2 linked regions of the Thalassoglobus sp. JC818 genome follow. The protein of the gene in region 2 interacts with the protein of the main gene of each other region in a pairwise test. Links are inferred from orthologs where the notes say so. Each region holds a gene or a part of one and is shown on either strand. Other genes may lie near its edges.

Region 1 (10,076 bases), on a different replicon or contig from region 2:
ATGGCCAGTCCGGGTCGGCCGTTGATGCTGGTGATCGATGGGGAATCGATGAATTCATCGTGCACAGTCCCGAGATCGTCGACTGTGAGAACGACTCCGTTTGGCCTGGTAATAATGGGAATGGCGGCAATGTCTTCCCCGTGGATGCGTTTATCTTTTCCTCGCAGGAGGAACGTTTCGCTTTCGTCGCGGATATTTCCTCCGGGCAATTCGAGGTTTCGTCGTCGAATTCGATTCGCCACGTCGGTCAGTGTAAGTCCATATTCGCGCAAGGATTGTTCGGGGATTTCCACGTCAATCTGATAATCACGTTCCCCCACGATGTCTGCGACGGAGACCTGCGGGATCTGCAGAAGGTCGTCTCGAATACTCTCGGTGACCGATCGGAGTTTTAATTCGAAGTCCTCGTCGTCAGAGCGGTTGGCGACAATCCCGACCGTGATGGCTGGGTTACGAAGCGTGACCTGTTGGACCTCCGGTTCTTCGGCCAAGTCGGGGAAGCTGGGGATGCGGTCAATTTCCGATTGGATTTCGTTGAGGACTTTTTGAACACTGGGGACGCTCGTTTCGACCTCGATGACGATATTGGCGGCTCCTTCCTGAGCGACTGATGTCACCTTCTTCAGGCCATCAACAGAGCGAATCGCTTCTTCGATCTTCTGGCAGATGCCCGATTCGACTTCTTCCGGACTTGCACCCGGATAGGGAACGGAGACGAGAATCATTTCCAGTTCGAACTGGGGAAACTCTTCTCGCCGGAGTTGCCAACCAGCGAACATCCCGACGAAGAGCACCACGACCATGATGGAGTTCATGGTGGGAGTGTGTTGAATTGCCCAGGCGACCATCGACTTCATAGGGAGTTCTCGTCACTGCTTGGTGCAAGGGATTCTGAATCGAGCGATGCTGACTCGGCAGCTTGTTCTTCACGAATCGGCATTGAGTCCGCGACGGCTGCCAGCGGGGAAACGACGATGCGATCTCCGACAGAGAGGTTGGAGGTAAGGTCACGAATGATCGCTCGATCTGCGATTGTGCGGGCGACAGTCACGGGAAGAATCTGCAATTGGCCATCTCGTGAAACCCACAGCTTTCCGCCGGGACGGACTGCTTCAATGGGAACGGACATCAACGAAGAGGTGATCGAAATCGGAATTCGAACCGTCACATACATTCCGCTGAGAAGTGTCGGGATACGAAAGTTGAGTTTTGCACCCTGCGATGATTCGACACGAGTCTGTTCCGGATCACTGACGAGCACTCGGCACGGAAAGGTGCGAGTCTCTTTCGTGAGCCCGGCTCCTTCAAAGCGATCGAGCATCCCCGACCAGATCGTTTCGACACCGCCAAATTCATAGACGATTTCGCACGGAACCGGCTTGAGTCGGATGGGATCGATCGCTGTCAGTTCATCAGAGGGGGCTGCTTGTGCAACTCCCGCTGTTTGCTGTTCCCAGATCCATGCCAGTTGGGCCGCTTCCAGCTCGCACCGAATGATCATGCGGCTTCCATCGCTGATGTGAACGAGATCCGTTCCAACTTGAACGTGGTCTCCTTCTTCAACGATTTCATCCACAATTCGTCCGGTGATTGGAGCAACGATGCGGCATCGTTCGACGTCGAGTTCCGCTTGTTTGAGTGTTGCGGCAATGACTTCGCGGCTGGCGAGTTTGGTTTGCTTTTGCTGCGTCATTGAACGCAGTTCATTTTGAAGGACTCGCAATTGATTTCGAGAGGCGAGTTCTTTGGCGCGTTCGTTATCGAGATCGGTGTCTGTCGTCGCTTCGCGTTGCCGCAGCCTTTCGACTCTCTGCAAATTACGGCGTTTGAGTTCGAGGTCTTCTTCGGCAAGGGAAATCAGCGTGGCCTGATTGTCCATGTCGACGTTGAGGGCTCGGATTTCCTCATCTGTCTGAGCAAGCTGCGCTTGAATTCGATCGACTTCCAGGCGATAGGAAATGTCTTCGATCTGAAAGAGTAAATCTCCCTCGCTGACGAACTGACCGCTGCGGGCCTTCTCCGACTTTTTGATGATGCGTCCTTCGACTTCGGTGCCGATCGTCAAGACGCGGTAGGACGAAGCTTCTCCGTCGAGGTTGATCTCAAATTGGCCGTCAAACTGTTCCACTTCGACCGTGCGGACGAGTGCTGCTCCATCTCCGTCGCGATCGGGTTCTTTGGGGATTTCCGGCTTCTGGCCGAAGACGAAAAATGTGAATCCCCCAATGGCGAGAATCATCACCGAGGCGAGGGCATTAACGAACAGTCGCACGATTCGACCGCTCGGACGTCTGATTGACAGCGAAGCAGAGATCATGTGTCTTTTTCCGAAGATGGATGATCGATCAAACCGTGAAGAAGTGTGTCGATGAAATGAGAAACGTATTCGCTCTGCGTGTGCCCGGTGGGGCTTGAACCGAGGATCTCCGTCAGCATGGCGGGGCCATGCATCGAAGTCAGAATGAGCATTGCCGTTGCTGAGTAGTCGACAGGCCGAATCAATCCTTTGGCTGCGGCTCGCTCGAGATAGCCAGACAGAATTCGTAAATCCCGCACCGGCGGGGGCTCATCGAATTGACTCATCAATTCGTGGATGTCGACACCGCTCCACCGCAAGACGTTCATCCGTTTCACGACGTCTACGAAGAAGATGGCAAGTTCGTCGAGGATTTCGCGCAGCTGAATCTCGAACGGGCGGTCATCCGGTCCACGTTCGACAAGATCGGTCCAGGTCTTTGCGGTACAGGGACCAACAGCCGCGATCAGCAATTCCTGTTTGTTGTGAAATCGCTTGAGAAGAGCTTGTCCGGAAACGCCAAGTTCGGCGGCGATGGCGTCGGTCGATACGGACGGTCCATGTTCTAGAAAGCACCGTTTGGCGGTCTCCAGAATCTGTTCATCGCTGATCGTTCGCGGTCGAACCAAAACCCATTCTCTCATTAGTTTGTTGTTACGTACAAACTAATTATTACAGAGACACGTTTTCGTCAAGATCAGTCCGATGAATTTTGTGTTCAGGAGACTTGGAACGCTTTGGGTTCAAACGCTTTCCGAGTGGTCGGAATTCGTGTCGATGATCCGAAGTGAAGTGGTGGAAAGTCTTTGTGACATCTCCATGGTCTTTTCAAGCTCATCGAGAAGAGAATCGATAACCTCTTGCTTGGAATTCCACAGGCTTTGCCAGTGCTGGTATTTCTCTTCAAGAGAAGCAGTCGCGATGCCCGGAGACGATGCAACCAGTGAGGAAATGGACCGCCTCCCGGTTGCACTTGAGTGGTCGTCATCAATGTGAGACATGACGCAAAAATCTCCGAGGGTTGGCGACCTGACGCCAGACTTTTCGACTAATGGGTTGGGGACGATTTCAACGAGTAGTAGCTGGTTGGTCAAAAATGACTGCGAACACCAACACCAGGGCAGGTTGAAGCTAAAACCGGGCACGAACAACATTAGTTGTCGCTGCTTTTAATTCCCTGGATGGTTTGCTGCACGCTTGCCGTGACAATTTGAAGTGGTCGCTCTCACTTCATCGACGTGTGAAATAGGTGGTATGAGCAGCATGGGTTGCCAGTGACGATATTTCTGTCCGCGGAGCACAGGAGGAATGGAGAATGTGCGTGACCGTTGCAGGCTGACTCAATTCGTGAGGAAGAACTTGCATTATCCGGATGATCCGCGCGACGCGTTTGGTCAGATTACTTGCTTCCACGCAGCGGGTAGAAAACGAAGCAGATCGGAAGCGATCATTGCGGGCTCTGTCAGTTCATTGGCAGCGAGGTCTCCAGCTAGTCCGTGCAAGTAGACACCGAAGCTGGCTGCTGAATACGGAGACATCTTCTGAGCGATGAGAGCGGATATGATGCCGGTCAGAATATCACCAGTTCCGCCAGTCCCCATTCCGGAATTGCCATTGGTATTCACGTAGGTCTGAATGCCGTCGGTCACGATGGTGGCAGGTCCCTTGAGGACCAGAGTCAGATCATGCTCTCTGGCGAATCGTGTGGCAGAGGCCTCCCGGTTTTCTTGAATGGCATCGATGCTCTGACCTGTCAGGCGAGCGAATTCGCCGGGGTGAGGTGTCAGAACGCGGGGCCCGTTGTGTTCGGAGAGTTGTTCTGGAAATCGTGCGAGAGAATTGAGGCCATCGGCGTCAACAACCATTGGTTGCAAAGTTGTTCGATACATCGTGGTGACGAGTTCATCGACTTCCGAAGACTGATTGAGTCCCGGACCGAGAGCAATCACGTCCTTTCCTTCTGCCTCCTCAATGAGTTGTTGAATTGCAGAGCCATCGATGACTCCCCACTCATCTTCGGGGAGTGGGATCGTCATGTACGATGGTTCGAAAGCAGCGACGATGCTGACGATTGAACGCGGGACAGCCAGAAAAACGAGCCCAGCCCCTGAACGGAGCGCAGCGACTCCCGTTAGAGAGACTGACCCGCTCATTCCGAAAGAGCCGCCGATGATCATGACCCGCCCATAGGTTCCCTTGTGGCCAGTCTTCGGTCTTGCAGGCGGTTTCGGTGGTGAGGAGTCGTTCATTGCTGCTCCTGTGTGGCTTGTTGCTCGATCGGAACCTAAGGAGATTTGCCGATCGACTTTAGGAAGTCGACTTCGGAGATGATTTCCACTCCGAGGCTTTGAGCTTTTTCAAGTTTGTTACCGGCTTGTTCTCCGGCGATGAGGGCCGATGTTTTTTTGGAGACGCTACTCGACGCTTTTCCGCCATGCTGTCGGATTAATTCGTGAATCTCATCTCGTGTGTGATGCTCGAGAGTGCCGGTGACGACGAACGTCTTTCCATCGAGAAGGGGGGCTTCGGCGGAGTTCTGGAGATCCGATTCTTTCACTTCGGTTCCGAAGTTGAGTCCGCATTCGCGAAGCTGTTCAATAATGTCGAGTCCGAAATCAGAGTGGAAGAATTGATGAACGGATTGAGCGATGACCGGTCCGATTTCGTGAACTTCGGCGAGCGACTCCTCTGTCTGCGAACGGATCGCGTCGATTGTTCCAAAGCGATTTTCCAGAACCCGGCTGTTGTTGCGGCCGACGTGCCGAATGTTCAAACCGGTCAATAATCGCCAGAGCGGGCGGTCTTTAGATGCATCAATCGCGTCGAGCAGTTTGTCGACAGATTTCTCACCGAAGCGATCGAGATTTAAGAGTTGTTCGCGGCGTTCCCGAAGCTTGTAGAGGTCTGCATATCCCTCGACGAGGCCTGCATCAAGAAGTTGTTCGATGACCTTGATTCCCATGCCGTCGATGTCCATGGCCTGCCGAGAAGCGTAATAGCGAAGACTCTCTCGAAGTTGAGCCGGACAAGCTGGATTGACACATCGGATGTAAACGCCTCCCTCGTCCTGCATGACCGGAGAATTACAGACGGGACAGCTTTCGGGAAACACGAATGCAATTTCATCGCCGGTTCGGAGGTGCTCCTCGACTCGGACAACATGCGGAATAATCTTGCCGGCTTTTTCGACGACAACATGATCACCGATCATGACTCCGAGGCGTTCCAGTTCATCTCGGTTGTGTAGACTCGAACGAGAGACGGTTGTGCCTGCGATCTCTACCGGCTTCAAGTGAGCGACCGGGCTGAGTGTTCCAGTTTTTCCAACCTGAATTTCGATACGTTCAATCTGTGTCGTCGCTTCATAACGTTCCCATTTATAAGCGATCAGCCACCGGGGGCTCTTCGAGGTGTTTCCGAGGAGTTCCCGATCGGCGAATGGGCTGACTTTGATGACCAACCCGTCAATTTCGAAGTCGAGTTCGTGCAGGTTCTCCATCATCGTCTGACAGTGTTCAAGTGCGGCGTCAATTCCCTGCCTTGATTGCACTTGTGGTGTCGTCGGGATGCCCCAGTTTCGTAGATGGCTGAGGTAATCCTGATGATCGCTGAATTGAACTCCGTCGAAGGCGCCGACTCCATGAGCAAAGAAGCGAACACGTCGGGCTGCGCACTGTTTCGGGTCGAGTTGCTTGAGTGCGCCTGAGGTCGTATTGCGGGGATTCTTGAAAGCTTCCCGTCCCAGAGAGTCCTGAGTTTTGTTCAGTTCCACGAAGTCAGAGTTGGCGATATATGCTTCTCCCCGGACTTCAAGCAGAGCGGGTGGATGATCGGTGTCGAGTTTCAAAGGGACTCCGCCGATCGTCATCGCGTTATGTGTGATGTCGTCACCCCGCTGACCATCACCGCGAGTCACTCCTCTGACGAGTCGACCATTTTCGTACACCAGTGCGAGAGCCACACCATCGATTTTGTATTCCACCGAATAGTTGACTTCTTCGACGTCGAGAAGTTTCCGGACTCTCTGATCGAATTCGCGGACTCCTTCAATTGAGAAGACGTTGTCGATCGAGAGCATCGGCAAGCGGTGCGGAACGGTTTCGAAGCCCTCGATCGGTCCTCCTCCCACTTTGTGAGTGGGACTGTCGGGAGAATCGAGTTCCGGGAATTCTTTTTCGAGTGCTTCGAGTCGCTTGAGAAGTTGATCAAATTCCCGATCTGTGATTTCCGGGGCTGACTCGACGTAATACAGGCGGTTGTGTCGTCTGATCTCCTCTCGCAGATTCTGCACTTCGTTCCGGGGGAGGTCGCTCATTTGAAGAACTCATCTTTCAGCAATATGGAGACAGAGATATAGTGCAGAATTCCGCCGGAACAAACATCTGCGACGTGCAATGCTTGGGAGAGTGTAGCACTCGGCGAAAAAGTTCTGCCAGTTCACGTGGAATTGCGATCTCACTGCGGTCAGTCATCAATTTTAGAAGTTTCCAGCGAAAATCGAGGCGCACGGATGCGAGTCATCGCTGTCATGAATCAAAAAGGTGGTGTCGGCAAAACCACCACGAGTGTGAATCTTGCTGCCGGACTTGCGCAGCAAGGTAAGCGGGTCTGTGTGATCGATCTCGATCCCCAGGCTCATGCGTCGCTCCATCTTGGAATCGACGTTGCTGGCGGGACCAATTCGATTTACCAGGTTTTCGCAGGCGGGAAGACGTTCACTGAGGTGATCCAACTCGTTGAGAAAAATCTTTGGTTGGCACCCGCAGATATCGATTTGGCTGCCACCGAGTTGGAACTCGTCGATGCTGATGGTCGAGAGTTCGTGCTTCGCAAGGCACTTGCAGCGGCGGGTGCCAGCGAGAAATTCGATTACATTGTGATGGATTGTCCGCCTTCGCTGGGCGTTCTCACGATCAATGCTCTTTCGACCGCGACCGAAGTTTTCATTCCACTGCAGCCGCACTTTTTCGCTCTGCAGGGACTTTCAAAACTCTTCGAAACAACCGCACTCGTGACTCGTCGCCTCAATCGAGAACTGCGCGTGTCAGGGGTTGTTCTGTGTTTGTATGAGACAGGGACTCGGCTCGCTGCGGACGTGACGGATGATCTCATGTTCTTCCTTGAACAGAGCGATCCCGAAGCACCGTGGGCGAATGCTCAAGTGTTCGCGTCGAAAATTCGACGAAACATCAAGCTCGCAGAAGCTCCGAGTCACGGAACCTCAATCTTCAAATACGATCCAGCATCATCGGGATCGCAGGATTATCGAAACCTTGTGATGGAAGTGATCGCCGCCGAACAGCAAAAGCGTTCCACGGATCAACAACCCTCACAAAAGGCCGCCTGATTGGAATGTTTTCCGATCAGAGTCAATTGGTTGCGCCGTTCGATTCACAGCGGTGATGAAGCTTCGTTCGCAGGAACAGAGTGCGAAGGATGCACGATTGAAGCTTAGCCGGTTGCGAGAGTCGTCTCTTGAATCGGGCCGAGTTTTGGAATCGTTCCGTCTGATTCCAGCTCGATGGCTTCTTCTCGGATTTCTTGGAATCCCTGGTGTAATGGTCTGAGAACTTTGAGGGCGTTCGCGACTCCATCCGACGTGTGCTGCGCCACTTCATCAATCATATACAGGCAGAGTTGTTGAATCTGGGCGGCGATCTCGTTCTTCTCGGATTCGATACCTTCGAGGATGCAGACGAGCAGCTTCATCGCTCTGATCTGTGATTGAACGGCAAGAATCGTTTCTCCGGCATCCAATTCAGCCGACATCGAAACGAGGGTCTCTTCAGCGGCGCTGTACAGACTCAACAGCATGTCGATCCGCGTCCAGTCTCGAAATGTCGATGAGCGATAGGGGCTGTAGTGCGGCATTCGGAACGTCTTTTCATTCTACGAGAGGGGAGGGGCTGAACGAGTCTTCTCAAGAGTGTTCGTTCGAAGAATTCGTTACGAGAACTTAAGTTGCGAAACACTCGCCAGTTGTGAAGCCAGAAAACTGCTCGTGTTCTGCAGTTCACTGATTGAGGACTCCAAGGCAACGAACTGCGCGATGAGATCCTGTTGTTGCTCGTCGAAGAGGGACTGCTGGCGTTCGATTGTTTCTTCAATGGTGAGAATTCTGCGGTCGTATAACTCACGTGCTGTCTCGAGTTGACCGAACTCGCTTCGAGTAAGTCGTGAGATCAGATCCCCGAGTCGGGACGCGATGCCTTTCGTCACCGTGACCTCCGCATCTGTTCCAGCGACGACCTGATTGGGTGTCAGAGTCACACGAAGTTGAAGATCGCCCGTGTTGGCGTTGTCCGCGTTCCCGATTAACAAGCGACCGCGACCTGTGGCTGTTTCGACTTGTCCATTCACTATGAATTGACCTGCGACATCAACACCGGCATCGCTCGGGGTCTGAGTCAGTCCGAGTTCCGACAGTGCTGTTCCATCGAGAATTGCGATCTCAGAAATTGACCCGAAGCTGTCAGATTGAATTCTCAACTGGCCAGAGGAATCGAGCGAGACCGAAACTTGTCGCCCGGTTAGATCAGATTGTTGATTGATGGTTCTTTCAAGAAGATCTGTCAATTCGGCGGCGGTGTAGTCGCCGGGCTGCAAAGTGATGTCTGCAGTGGCTCCGTCGACTTTAAGACGAAGAGTATTGTTGGCAGAGTGAATATTTGTCGAAGCTCCAATACTGGTGTCTCCTGCAATCACAGCTCGTTCAGCAGCTTGAGTGATATCAACTTCATAAGCTGAGTCACTGGGCAGAGTTCTTGAAGATCCCAGCAGGAAGTTGACATTAGGATGAGTGCTGTCGCCAGCGAGTGTAATCAGTCGGATCAGATCTCGATCGCTAATCTCAGCGTCTTCGCCCGCGAGCACAGATTGAAGCCGACCGGAGTTCACGGCAAGCCTGCCGCGATCGGTAACTGAAATCCCCAAAGCCGAGAGTCGATTTGCATGGCTTCCAACATTTGGGACGACATCAAGCAGGAGCGTTCGAATCTCGTTCTGAATTGAAATTGCCGTACGGTCGCCGTTCAATAAGCCAGCTTCATCCGTCTCGGCATTGTATCGGACTAAGTTATCCGTGAATTCCATGAGCCCATTAAAAGAGTCCACAAACTCCGTGATCGCTTCGAATGCAGGTTCGGTGTTCCGAGCGACTCGGACTTCAATTGGCTTTGTGGCATCCGCTCGATGCAGATCAATCGTCACCCCTTGAATCACGTTGTCGAGCCGGTTCGTCGAATGATTGATCGTCAACGCTCCCGGGCCATCTCCTAGTTGCACTTCAGCACCTGTCGCGGCCTGCACTGGGTTATCAAAGTCGAATGTTGGAGATGTTGCCGACCCTGATGTTGCTCCCAGACTGTTGGTGATTTGGATTGAGTTTGCTGTCCCGGTGGACTTCGCACTGAGAAAGATCCGGTAAGGAGTCGTCCCGCCAGAGTCGGAATGGATAATTGATGCATCGACTCCAGAATTTGAAAGATTGATTGCATCAACAAGTCCTTGCAGTGTGTTGTTAGAGGAATCGATCGTGATCGTACTTTCGGCTCCCGATCCAACACGCAGGCTGAGAGTCCCTTCGGTGATGGCTGAGTCAGCCTCTTCGAATCCGTTTGAGACGACCTGATGCGCCCTGGCCAGTGAATTGATTGTCAGTTGATACGAGCCGATCGTCGAATTCGAAGTCGCGGTGGCTGAAAGAGCACTTTCGTCGTTGACCTCAACGGTTCTCGCTCGGAAAAGTTGACGTTCCCCTTGGCCTAATCGCGTCGATGCG
Region 2 (10,466 bases):
GGAGTTCCGAACCGAGCTCCGCAACACGATGCAAGAGTTGAACATCGACGCCGAATTCGCCCGACGATACCTCAATGATGGATTTTCCGGCGGTGAAAAGAAGCGAATGGAAATTCTTCAGCTGGCAATGCTCAAGCCGCGATTCGCGATTCTCGATGAAACAGATTCCGGCCTCGACAGTGATGCTGTCCGGGTTGTCAGTGAAGGATTGAGCAAACTGTCCGGACCGCACATGGGTGTGTTGATTATCACTCACCATGAACGGCTTCTCGAATACAACGTTCCTCAATTTACTCACGTGATGCTTGCGGGGCGAATCGTGGAAACGGGTGATGCTTCGCTTGCTCATGATCTGCACAAAAACGGATACGCAGGCGTTCGCGAGCGACATCCAGAAGCTGCAGCAGAAGAGGATGCAGCCCAGGAAGAAACGACTTCCGTCTAACGGAAGCGTCTCTTCTGCAACTCCTCAATTCCCGAGCGGATTATCGGGATTCGTCAGAGCGACTGGATTCGCACCGATCGTTCCGGGTAATTAGCCCGCCTCGTACTTCCTCATCAGCAATCCCGACTTTCAATCGGAGACGGCACCATGGCGACTACAGATACACTTGACTCTGATCTCGGCAACGACGGCAAAGCCGATGTCTCGATCGGAGATTATCAATACGGGTTCCACGATCCGACTGACAAATACTCGTTCACCTCGCAGAGAGGTCTCAACGCACAGATCGTTGCTCAGATTTCTGAGATGAAGAACGAGCCAGGCTGGATGACGGACTTCCGCTTGAAGTCCTATGAAATCTTCGAGTCGAAACCGATGCCCACTTGGGGCGGCGATATGTCGGGAATCGACTTCCAGAACATCTTCTACTACGTGCGTGCCAGTGATCGGCAGGAGAAGTCCTGGGACGATGTTCCGGAAGACATTCGAAAGACCTATGACCGACTGGGAATTCCAGAAGCGGAAAAGAAATATCTGGCCGGTGTGAAGGCTCAGTATGAGTCGGAAGTGGTCTACGGATCTCTGCAGGAAGACCTTGAAAAGCAAGGAGTCTTGTTCACTGACACAGACTCCGCGCTGCGTGATCACCCAGAAATCTTCAAGCAGTACTTTGGAACAATCATTCCGCCAAGCGACAACAAGTTCGCAGCTTTGAACAGTGCTGTGTGGTCCGGTGGATCGTTCATTTACGTTCCTCCTGGGGTCAACATTGACTTCCCGCTGCAGGCGTACTTCCGAATTAATACCCAGAACATGGGGCAGTTCGAGCGGACCCTGATCATCGTCGATGAAGGTGCGAACGTTCACTATGTCGAAGGGTGTACTGCTCCGACTTACAGTTCGGACTCGCTGCACTCTGCGGTTGTCGAAATTGTCGTCAAGCGCAAAGGACGGTGTCGGTACACGACGATTCAGAACTGGTCGAACAACGTCTATAACCTCGTCACCAAGCGAGCGATGGCATACGGCGATGCTCTGATGGAATGGATCGACGGAAACCTTGGGTCCAAGCTGACGATGAAGTATCCAGCCATCTACCTGATGGAACCGGGTGCTCGTGGCGAAACTCTTTCGATCGCTTTCGCGAGCGAAGGACAGCATCAAGATGCTGGTGCCAAGATGGTCCACTGTGCTCCGCACACCTCGAGTCGAATTATCTCGAAGTCGATCAGTAAAGACGGCGGACGAAGCAGCTACCGCGGGCTGGCGAAAGTTGAGAAAGGGGCGACAGACTGTAAAAGCAACGTCGTCTGTGACGCCTTGATCCTCGACTCACACAGCCGAAGCGACACGTATCCTTACATCGAAGTTGAGGAAGATGACGTCGCGATGGAGCACGAAGCTTCGGTCTCAAAGATTGCTGAAGAACAGCTTCTGTATCTGATGAGCCGTGGTCTGACTGAAGCGGAAGCTTCCGCGATGATCGTGACCGGCTTCATTGAGCCACTCGTCAAAGAGCTGCCGATGGAATATGCCGTCGAGATGAACCGTCTGATTGAACTGCAGATGGAAGGCAGCGTTGGTTAAACTCGCTTCCAGCCGATCTTAATGTGACAGGTTGCAGTTCTCTCTGAACTTCGATCGCAGAAAAAATCAAACACGGCAAGCACTTCAATGAGATGTGCTTGCCGTGTTTTTTATCGTTTGAATGGTCTTCCCAGCGAAGGTGAGAAATTCAAACGCTATAGCGCATTCTTGGATTTTCTGTGCACAATCTCGCACGAACAAGCACGGCCTTTTAACTTGTGAAACCGTGCAAGCGAGTGCACAGGAAAGAGCAACTTGCTCTACTGGCGTGAGGCGACTGTCTTGCCTGTGGCAGGTGCCACGACGACAGCGATTTCATCTGCGACTGTTTGCTCGGCTGTCAGAATCTGAATGACTCCGTCGACAGGTTCCGAGATCTGGAGCGAAGGCAACACGGCGGTTGTCTGCTCTGGTGTCCAGTTTTCGACATTGGCTTGCAGCTTCATTCCGCCGATGACCAGCAGGACGGTACCTGGCTGTTGTCCGATTTGTCCGTCGATGGAAATCGTCTGCCCTGGATTCACAACAACAGATTCAGGAGCAGTTGCCGGAGCGCTGGCAACGGGTGCCGTAGCTGTGTTGACGGAGTATCGAACGCCGAGTGTGTTGAGCACTTCACCGGTCGGGCCCATGACGACGATTTCTGCGGGAACTGGCTCGGTCACTGGGAGAGTTGGAAGTTGTGCAGTCGCAATCGCATCTTCCCATCGAGTGACTTGTGTTCCGAGAGACATTCCCCCGATTTTCAGGACGATTGACCCTGGTGTTGCTCCAAAGCCAGTTCCTTCGAGTGCGATCTCCTGACCTGAGTAAACGTCGGTCAATTCCACGATTGGCGAAGCTGGAACCGCTGGTTGGCCGATGCCTGGGTGGCACTGGCAGGGAGTCGCACAATGGCAGTCATGATCGCATCCGCAAGGCTTCTTTTCGACGCAGACCGTTTCAATGGGGCGAATCGTGCAAACAGGCCGGTGTGGCTCGCAAGGGCGAATAACGCAGACGGGGTTTGGCGGTGGGCAAGGGCGAATCACACACTTCGGAGGCCCGATGACTGGTGGAGGTGTAATGCAAACGGGAGGAGGGATGATTTGTGGGGGTGGAATGATGTGCGGCGGAGGCGTGATGCAGACCGGTGGAGGAATGATTCGTGGTGGTGGATCGATGCAAATTGGTGGGGGGATGATCCTCGGGGGTGGTCCAATTGTCACTGGGGGAGGAATGATCCTCGGCGGTGGTGTGATGCACACTGGTGGTTCAATGTGTGGAGGTTTGAACTTCGGCGGGTCGAATCTCGGTGGATTGTGTGGGGGGTGCTTCGGAGGGTGACCTGTCCATTTCGGAGGATTGTGTTGTGTGCCGAATTTGACCTTCGAGAAGAAGTTGTTGGAGCTTTTTGATTTGGAATTGGACAACTGGTTGAACAGTTGCTTGGCGTCGAAAGATTGAGCGTCGCATTCGCTGGCGGTGACGGCAGTGATCAATGTTGCGGTGAGGACGAGAGTTTTCATGGCCTGATTCCCTGCTGAGTGTTCTGTGTCTCGTTTTTGAGGTCGCTCAGAGGAAAGGCATGTGCTGTGCCATTCGGTTTTATCAGCAGTTTTTGCCATTTTGCGGGTTCGTGCGCCGTCATTTTGACATTGCATGTGTCGAACCGAACACAAACGGTTGCGCACTTCGATGACGGTTGGCACGAACGACGAATGGTCCGCAGAGAGTCTCTTAATAAGAAGTTAAGACAGTGAGGCTTAGTTGGTCGCTCTGTTTTCTGCCAGAATGAAGTCGACCCATTGCGGAAGCATATCTGCAAAGTCTGGTGGGAATTGATGTTCGGACATTCCAGGGTACTCGATGGCTTCGACACGAGCCCCGAGTCGCTTCAGGTCCTGGGCGTAGAAGCGAGTGATTGCGATGTTCCCAAGCATCTCTTCAGCTCCGCAGGTGACGACGTACCCTTGCTGGGTGTGGTTAGCCTTGGGGTGAAGAGAGAGAGTCGCTGGATCGTTGTTACCGCCGGGAGACATAATGAGTGCTCCCGAAAAGTCCTCCGGATGTCTGGCTGCGATTTCCGCCGCGACCATGGCTCCCTGAGAGAAGCCGAACAGCACAAGCTGGCCGGGGGCGGCTTTCAGCTTGGGGCTGACTTTCTCGAGTGCTTTGCGAATTCTGGCTTCATCTTGTTGTGGGTCTTCAGTCCAGACGAAACTGCTTGGGCCGAGGGGAATGGGGCCACTGATGCCGAGGATGGCGATTTGCATTTCGTCAGCGAGTCCCTGATAGCCGGTGTTGACGAAGTTCTTGGCCCGTCCTCCCATTCCATGCAGCCCGATCAGAATGGGAATCGGTTCAGTGGGTTGATAGTTCGACGGCAGAATCAGTGAGTATTCGGTGAGCCCGCTGGTCTTCCAGTACTCTCCGTACTGAGACAAGTATCGCTGAAGCTTGCTCCAACGTGGGTCACTTCGGACGAGCGTTAGATCAGGATCGTCGTTCGTCCAATCCGCGTCGACGCCTTCCTTCTCCGCTGCCTCCAGCAGCCAATAAACACTCGCTTCAACATTGCCAGCGAGTGAATAGTAACAGGCGAGATTGTAAGCCCCTTCAGACCCCTCGCTTTGGGCATGGGACCAGTACTGCAATTGAACAGCGTCGTCGTAATTCCCGTCGGCGGCGTTTTGTCGGGCGCCAGCTGCGAGCAGATCGCTTTCCAGCGTCGACAGGTCGAGTTCGCCAAACTGGCTCGACGGAGCAACTGGTTCTGCAACGACGAAGGGGCGAACTGGTCGTGTGGCGGGGACTCCCGGTTTCGCGACGACAGCTTGATCCTGCTGTGAAGAGACGATCGGGCTTCCGATCAGCTGATCATTCGGCGACTGCGTTCGTTCACAACCAAACCAACACAACATCAAGCTGAGCAATCCCCAAGTGAAAGCTTGAGTGATGGGGCGTGTCGCTTTTGTCGTGAGTGGTCGATGCATCATTTTTCGATCCTACACCATGCTGTGATTCATGGCCATGAACGCTCGTACTCTCCTGTACGGTTTGTCTCCGTCGTGTGTTGCAGTTGCGAAATCTTTTGACAACCCATTCGGGCTTCAATGAGTTCTTCAATTGCGAAGTGGCTAACCTTTGACGACAAAGTTGACCATTCGTTTGGGAACACAGATGACCTTCACGATCTGCTTTCCTTCGAGTTGCTTCTGGACGAGTTCATTCGTTTCGGCTGACTTCTGCATGACTGCCTGATCAGCTTCGGCAGGAATTCGGATTTTCGCTTTGACCTTTCCGTTCACCTGAACCGGGATTTCGATTTCCGCTTCCGCGATTTTCGATTCATCGAACGAAGGCCACGGAGCGTAGGTGAGCGAATCGGAGTGTCCGAGAAGTTGCCAGAGCTCTTCTGAAATGTGTGGAGCGAACGGTGCCAACAGGAGAACGAGCGATTGGATCGCCTCTTTCGGTCGCACATCCTGGCCTGTGTAGAAGTTGGTGAACTCCATCATTTTGCTGATCGCGGTGTTGAAGCTGAGCTTCTCGATGTCTTCGGTGACACCTTTGATCGTCTTGTGCAGGACTCTCTCCTGCTCTTCGTTCATGGCGACGTCTTGAACGGCCGGGCTGAGTTTGACCTCTTCGGAATGCTCGTCAGTGACCAGTCGCCAGACGCGTCCGAGGAATCGATAGACTCCTTCGACGCCTTTCATGCTCCACGGTTTCACTTGCTCCAGCGGCCCCATGAACATCTCGTACAATCTGAGCGAGTCCGCTCCATATTCGCGGACGACATCATCGGGATTGATGACATTGCCTTTCGACTTGGACATCTTCTCGTTGTTTTCGCCGAGGATCATTCCCTGGTTCACGAGCTTCTGGAAAGGTTCGACCGACGACACGTGGCCGCGATCGAACAGGACCTTATGCCAGAAGCGTGAATAAAGAAGATGCAGGACGGCGTGCTCTGCACCGCCGATGTAAAGATCGACGGGGAGCCAGTATTTTTCGAGTTCCGGATCGATGAAATTCGAGTTGTTTTTGTTGTCGGCGAAACGCAGATAGTACCAGCAGCTGCCGGCCCATTGAGGCATGCTGTTTGTTTCACGTTTGAGGCGAGTTCCATCTTCGGCGACCGAATAAAGCCACTCTTCGGGAGCCCAGCTGAGGGGCGGGTCCGGAGTGCCTTTCGGTTTGAAGTCGTCCATGTCCGGCAAGGTGACGGGCAGTTCGCTTTCTTCGACCGTGCGAATGTTTCCAGTCGGATTGCCTTCCGCGTCGAGTTCGTGCCAGATCGGAAACGGCTCGCCCCAATAACGCTGCCGGGAGAAGAGCCAGTCGCGCAATCGGTAGTTGGTCGCTTGTTTTCCGAGACCGGCAGCTTGCAGGTCTTGCGTGATTTTCTCTTTGAACTCCTGCGTCGGAGTTCCGTTGTACTCTCCGGAATTGATGGCTGTGCCCTGACCGGTGAAGCCAATGTTCTCGACGTCATCGCTGCCGGAATCGACAACTTCAATCACAGGCAGGTCGAACGTCTGAGCGAATTCGAGGTCGCGTTCGTCGTGGGCGGGGACCGCCATGATGGCCCCGGTTCCGTAGCTGATGAGAACGTAGTCGGCGATCCAGATCGGAGTTTTCTCACCGTTGACCGGATTGATCGCGTAGGCACCGGTGAAGACACCCGTCTTTTCCTTCGCGAGATCCGTGCGATCGAGGTCGCTCTTCAATGCGGAGCGTCGACGGTACTCTTCGACTTCGGAGCGTTTTTCGTCTGTGACGATCTTATCCACAAGTGGATGTTCGGGAGCGATCACCATGTAAGTCGCCCCGAAGAGTGTGTCCGGACGGGTCGTGTAAACCCGCAACACGTTGCCCTCGGGAGTTTGTGGAAGTCCTGAGCTTTTGCGTGCGGACTTCCATTCTTCGAATGTGGTCGAAGTTGTCGCTTCGGAATTCGAAGGGAGTTCAACGAAGAAGTCGACTTCCGCACCGACGCTTTTCCCGATCCAGTTCCGCTGGAGGATCTTGATCGATTCGGACCAGTCGAGGTCTTCCAAGTCGTTGATGAGTCGCTCAGCATACGCGGTGATCCGCAGCATCCATTGTCGAAGGGCCCGACGTTCGACCGGATGGCCACCGCGTTCGCTCAAGCCTTCGGCGGTAACTTCTTCATTCGCGAGGACGGTTCCGAGTGCGGGACACCAGTTGACTGGAGCGTTGCTTTGATAGGCGAGGCGATGCTGGTCCTGATAGTCACGGATCGTCTGCTTGTCTTGCTTGGAAACCTCTTCCGGGATCGGCAGCTCTGAGATCGGACGCCCTCGCCCGATGCGGTTGGTTCCGTTCTGATCCGTCCAGCTGATTTCTGGGTCGTACCAGGTGTCGTAGAGCTGAAGAAAGATCCACTGCGTCCAACGGTAGTAATCTTCGTCCGTGGTGGAGATTTCACGGCTCCAGTCGTAGCTGAAGCCGAGCATCTTCAACTGTCGGCGAAAGTTGTCGATGTTCTCGTACGTTGTGACGCGCGGGTGAGTCCCAGTGTTGATCGCGTGCTGTTCTGCAGGGAGGCCAAACGCATCCCATCCCATTGGATGCAGAACGTGTTTGCCTTGCATGCGATTGAAGCGGCAGACGATATCTGTGGCGGTGTAACCTTCCGGGTGACCGACGTGCAGGCCTGATCCGGATGGATAAGGGAACATGTCGAGCACATACATTTTCCCCTGACTGGCTTCTTTCGGTTCATTTGAGGTCACGAACGTTTCGTGCTCGTCCCAGTAGGTTTGCCATTTGGATTCAATGTGCCGAGGTTCGTAGCGAGACATATCTTCAGTCGAGTTTGTGCGGTGAGCGTGTGCAGAAAAGCGGTAGTGTAGAGCGCAAGAGTGATCCGGTCACCAGTCACAGACAACGATCTCACGAACTGACTTCCTAAGCAAATCGCGATTCAACTGAAATTCATGTGTTCTTCGGTTGCCAGCGGGGCAGTTTTTGGGGCGACGTAGAGCGAGTCGCGCGGAAGAGTTCCCACTGCGAGCAAAACTGAGCAATATATCTCAAGCGAATGCGTCGAGGTGTTTCAGCATTCAGTGAAAGCCGGTTTTCAGAGTGAAAAATATCTCAGGCAGCGAGTGAGCGGGGGAAGCGCTTGAGGGTCCAGTCGATGACGTGATTGAAGATCTCTCGCCAGCGGGGGTCGTTGTGTGGCTCGTGGATGAATTCATCGAGCGGGACAAATCTCGCGGCTGGAGCTGCTTGGCAGAACTCGTAAGTTGCTTCGCACGAGGTGATTACGTCTGACGTACCGTGGAAAGCGAGGACGGGAACCGGGAATTGTGCAGCGTTTTGCAGAGCCCACTCCCCTGCCTGATGGCACTCGATGGCGGTCTTCATTGTGATCCGATTGTGCCTCAATTCGTCGTTTCTGAGTTTCTCCAGAATCTCTTCGGACCGCGTGAGCTCCTGACTTCGAATGCTGGTTGGGACGCTGAATTCTGGCCAGACGAGTGAAACACCGTGAATCAGATTCGTTTTCAAAGCTGATGGTGGAGTCGCCAGGCGGAACCATGGTGCCGACAAAATCGCTCCGGTGATCTGATCTTCGAGTTGGTCCGGCATCCTGCGGAGACACCAATTCGCGACAACTCCGCCCCCCATGCTGTGACCGAAAAGTGTGATTAGCCGGTACGGGTCTTCGTGTAGAAGGTGGTCAACAACGAGAGAGACATCGTTCAGGTAGTCGTTGTAAGTCGATATGTGGCCGCGTGTTCCGGTTGAAACTCCGTGGCCGCGCTGGTCAAAGCGGACGACGCTGAGCCCGACGGAGTTCAGCAAATCGACAATGTGCCCGTAGCAGCCGCTGTGTTCTCCGAGGCCGTGGACGAGAAGAACGGTTCCCTGACCGTAAGGAACCTGATGGTCGACGACATGCAAAGCGTGGCCGTCTTCGGTCGTCAATTCGGTTTCAACGGTTCGGTTCAGAGACATCCTTCTCCTTTCAACAATCGAACACGACGAACTTCCGAATCGGAGATCCTCTCAGGACTCATCCCCAAAACAGACCATTTTCACGGTCTCGATGCAATCCACTGAACTTTTTCGTTCTGGTGCAAGCTGCGATTTCTTGAATGAATCAGTCCAAATCAATGGCGAGGATGCACTGCTGAGTTGGAGGATTCTCCGAGATTGTCATCGGTAACAATCATCGTTTCGAGCCATCCTATAAAGGATCGGCAGAATCAGTTGGAACTTCGTATCAAATGTCGTAAATTTGAGGTGCGAATTTTGATGTCCTCCCGAAGAATGCACGGAGTGGTCTCGCGTTGTGCATCTCGTGATCCCCCAATCAAATCATCCCCTGGGGCACCCCGCCGATGATCAGACTTTTTCTGCTTGGAATTGCCGCAATCTTGTTAATTGGCAGCTATGGTGTCGCCGATCCCGGCACAGCGAAGCCTGTCGACTTTCAACGTGATATTCAGCCGATTCTGCAAGCCCGCTGTGAGAGTTGTCATGGCTCGGAAGCGAGAGAGGGAGGTCTTCGTTTTCTTGGGCGGGATGACCTGTTTCTGCGGAATGATTCCGGCGAGCCTGCAATCGTGGCTGGGGAGCCATCCGAAAGTGAATTGATTCTGCGAATTACGGCAGGCGAATTCGAAAGAATGCCGCCTGAGGGTCCGCCGCTCAAAGATGATCAGATCAAGCTACTCAAGAGGTGGATTCAGGAAGGCGCTTCTTGGCCGCAGACGGTGAAAGCTCCAAAGCATTGGGCATACGAGTCTCCAGCCAGACCGGAAATTCCGCTCGTGGAGAGTGGTCGAATCGCTAATCCGATTGACGCGTTTGTGCTGTCGACTCTTGAAAAGTCAGAGACCGGGCTGCAACAGTCTCCGCCAGCATCGCCAGCGACACGATTGCGTCGAGTTTATCTTGATCTGATCGGGCTGCCTCCTGAGATGCACGTGTTGGAAGCCTTCGAAGCGAATCCGTCGGACGATCACTATCGTGAGATTGTCGATCAGCTATTGGCTTCTTCGCATTACGGAGAGAAGTGGGCTCGCCAGTGGCTCGACTTAGCTCGCTATGCGGACTCCAACGGGTTTCAAGCGGATCAGTTTCGAGAGATCTGGCCGTATCGCGATTGGGTCATCAATTCTTTCAACGATGACATGCCGTTCGATGAGTTTTCGATCGCGCAGCTTGCTGGTGATCTCCTGCCTGAGTCGAGTCTGGATGACAAAGTCGCAACAGGATTTCATCGATGTACCACTTGCAACGTCGAAGCCGGAGTCGATCCGGAAGAGAATCGAACGAATCAGATCATCGACCGGGTGAACACGACCGGGACGGTCTGGCTGGGAACGACTCTTGAATGTGCTCAATGCCACAATCACAAGTACGATCCGTTCTCGCAGGAGGAGTACTACGAACTTTTTGCGTTCTTCAA

What was found.
Region 1: the proteins of leuS (region 2) and ligA interact in binary tests that used the Escherichia coli proteins (3 or more experiments, as listed by UniProt). The link is inferred for Thalassoglobus sp. JC818 from one-to-one orthologs.

Annotation. Positions count from the first base shown.
Region 1 is NZ_JBFEFI010000008.1:63,771-73,846, reverse strand. Bases 4,097-6,981 are described here. They hold ligA (NAD-dependent DNA ligase LigA), read right to left. Parts: upstream 6,612-6,981; coding sequence 4,581-6,611; downstream 4,097-4,580. Other genes in these bases: AB1L42_RS19790 (AAA family ATPase), read left to right, coding at 6,807-6,981; AB1L42_RS19800 (NAD(P)H-hydrate dehydratase), read right to left, coding at 4,097-4,545. In the rest of the region: AB1L42_RS19820 (efflux RND transporter permease subunit), read right to left, coding at 1-857; AB1L42_RS19815 (HlyD family efflux transporter periplasmic adaptor subunit), read right to left, coding at 854-2,272; AB1L42_RS19810 (TetR/AcrR family transcriptional regulator), read right to left, coding at 2,314-2,940; AB1L42_RS19805 (hypothetical protein), read right to left, coding at 3,040-3,297; more of AB1L42_RS19800, read right to left, coding at 3,691-4,096; more of AB1L42_RS19790, read left to right, coding at 6,982-7,643; AB1L42_RS19785 (hypothetical protein), read right to left, coding at 7,748-8,167; flagellar filament capping protein FliD, read right to left, coding at 8,243-10,076. UniProt on the Escherichia coli protein: DNA ligase that catalyzes the formation of phosphodiester linkages between 5'-phosphoryl and 3'-hydroxyl groups in double-stranded DNA using NAD as a coenzyme and as the energy source for the reaction.
Region 2 is NZ_JBFEFI010000003.1:609,755-620,220, forward strand. What follows is about bases 4,952-8,226. They hold leuS (leucine--tRNA ligase), read right to left. Parts: upstream 7,846-8,226; coding sequence 5,152-7,845; downstream 4,952-5,151. Other genes in these bases: AB1L42_RS10285 (hypothetical protein), read right to left, coding at 4,952-5,010; AB1L42_RS10295 (lysophospholipase), read right to left, coding at 8,141-8,226. Outside these bases: Fe-S cluster assembly ATPase SufC, read left to right, coding at 1-445; Fe-S cluster assembly protein SufB, read left to right, coding at 593-2,032; AB1L42_RS10275 (hypothetical protein), read right to left, coding at 2,293-2,862; AB1L42_RS10280 (hypothetical protein), read left to right, coding at 2,978-3,358; more of AB1L42_RS10285, read right to left, coding at 3,778-4,951; more of AB1L42_RS10295, read right to left, coding at 8,227-9,007; AB1L42_RS10300 (PSD1 and planctomycete cytochrome C domain-containing protein), read left to right, coding at 9,394-10,466.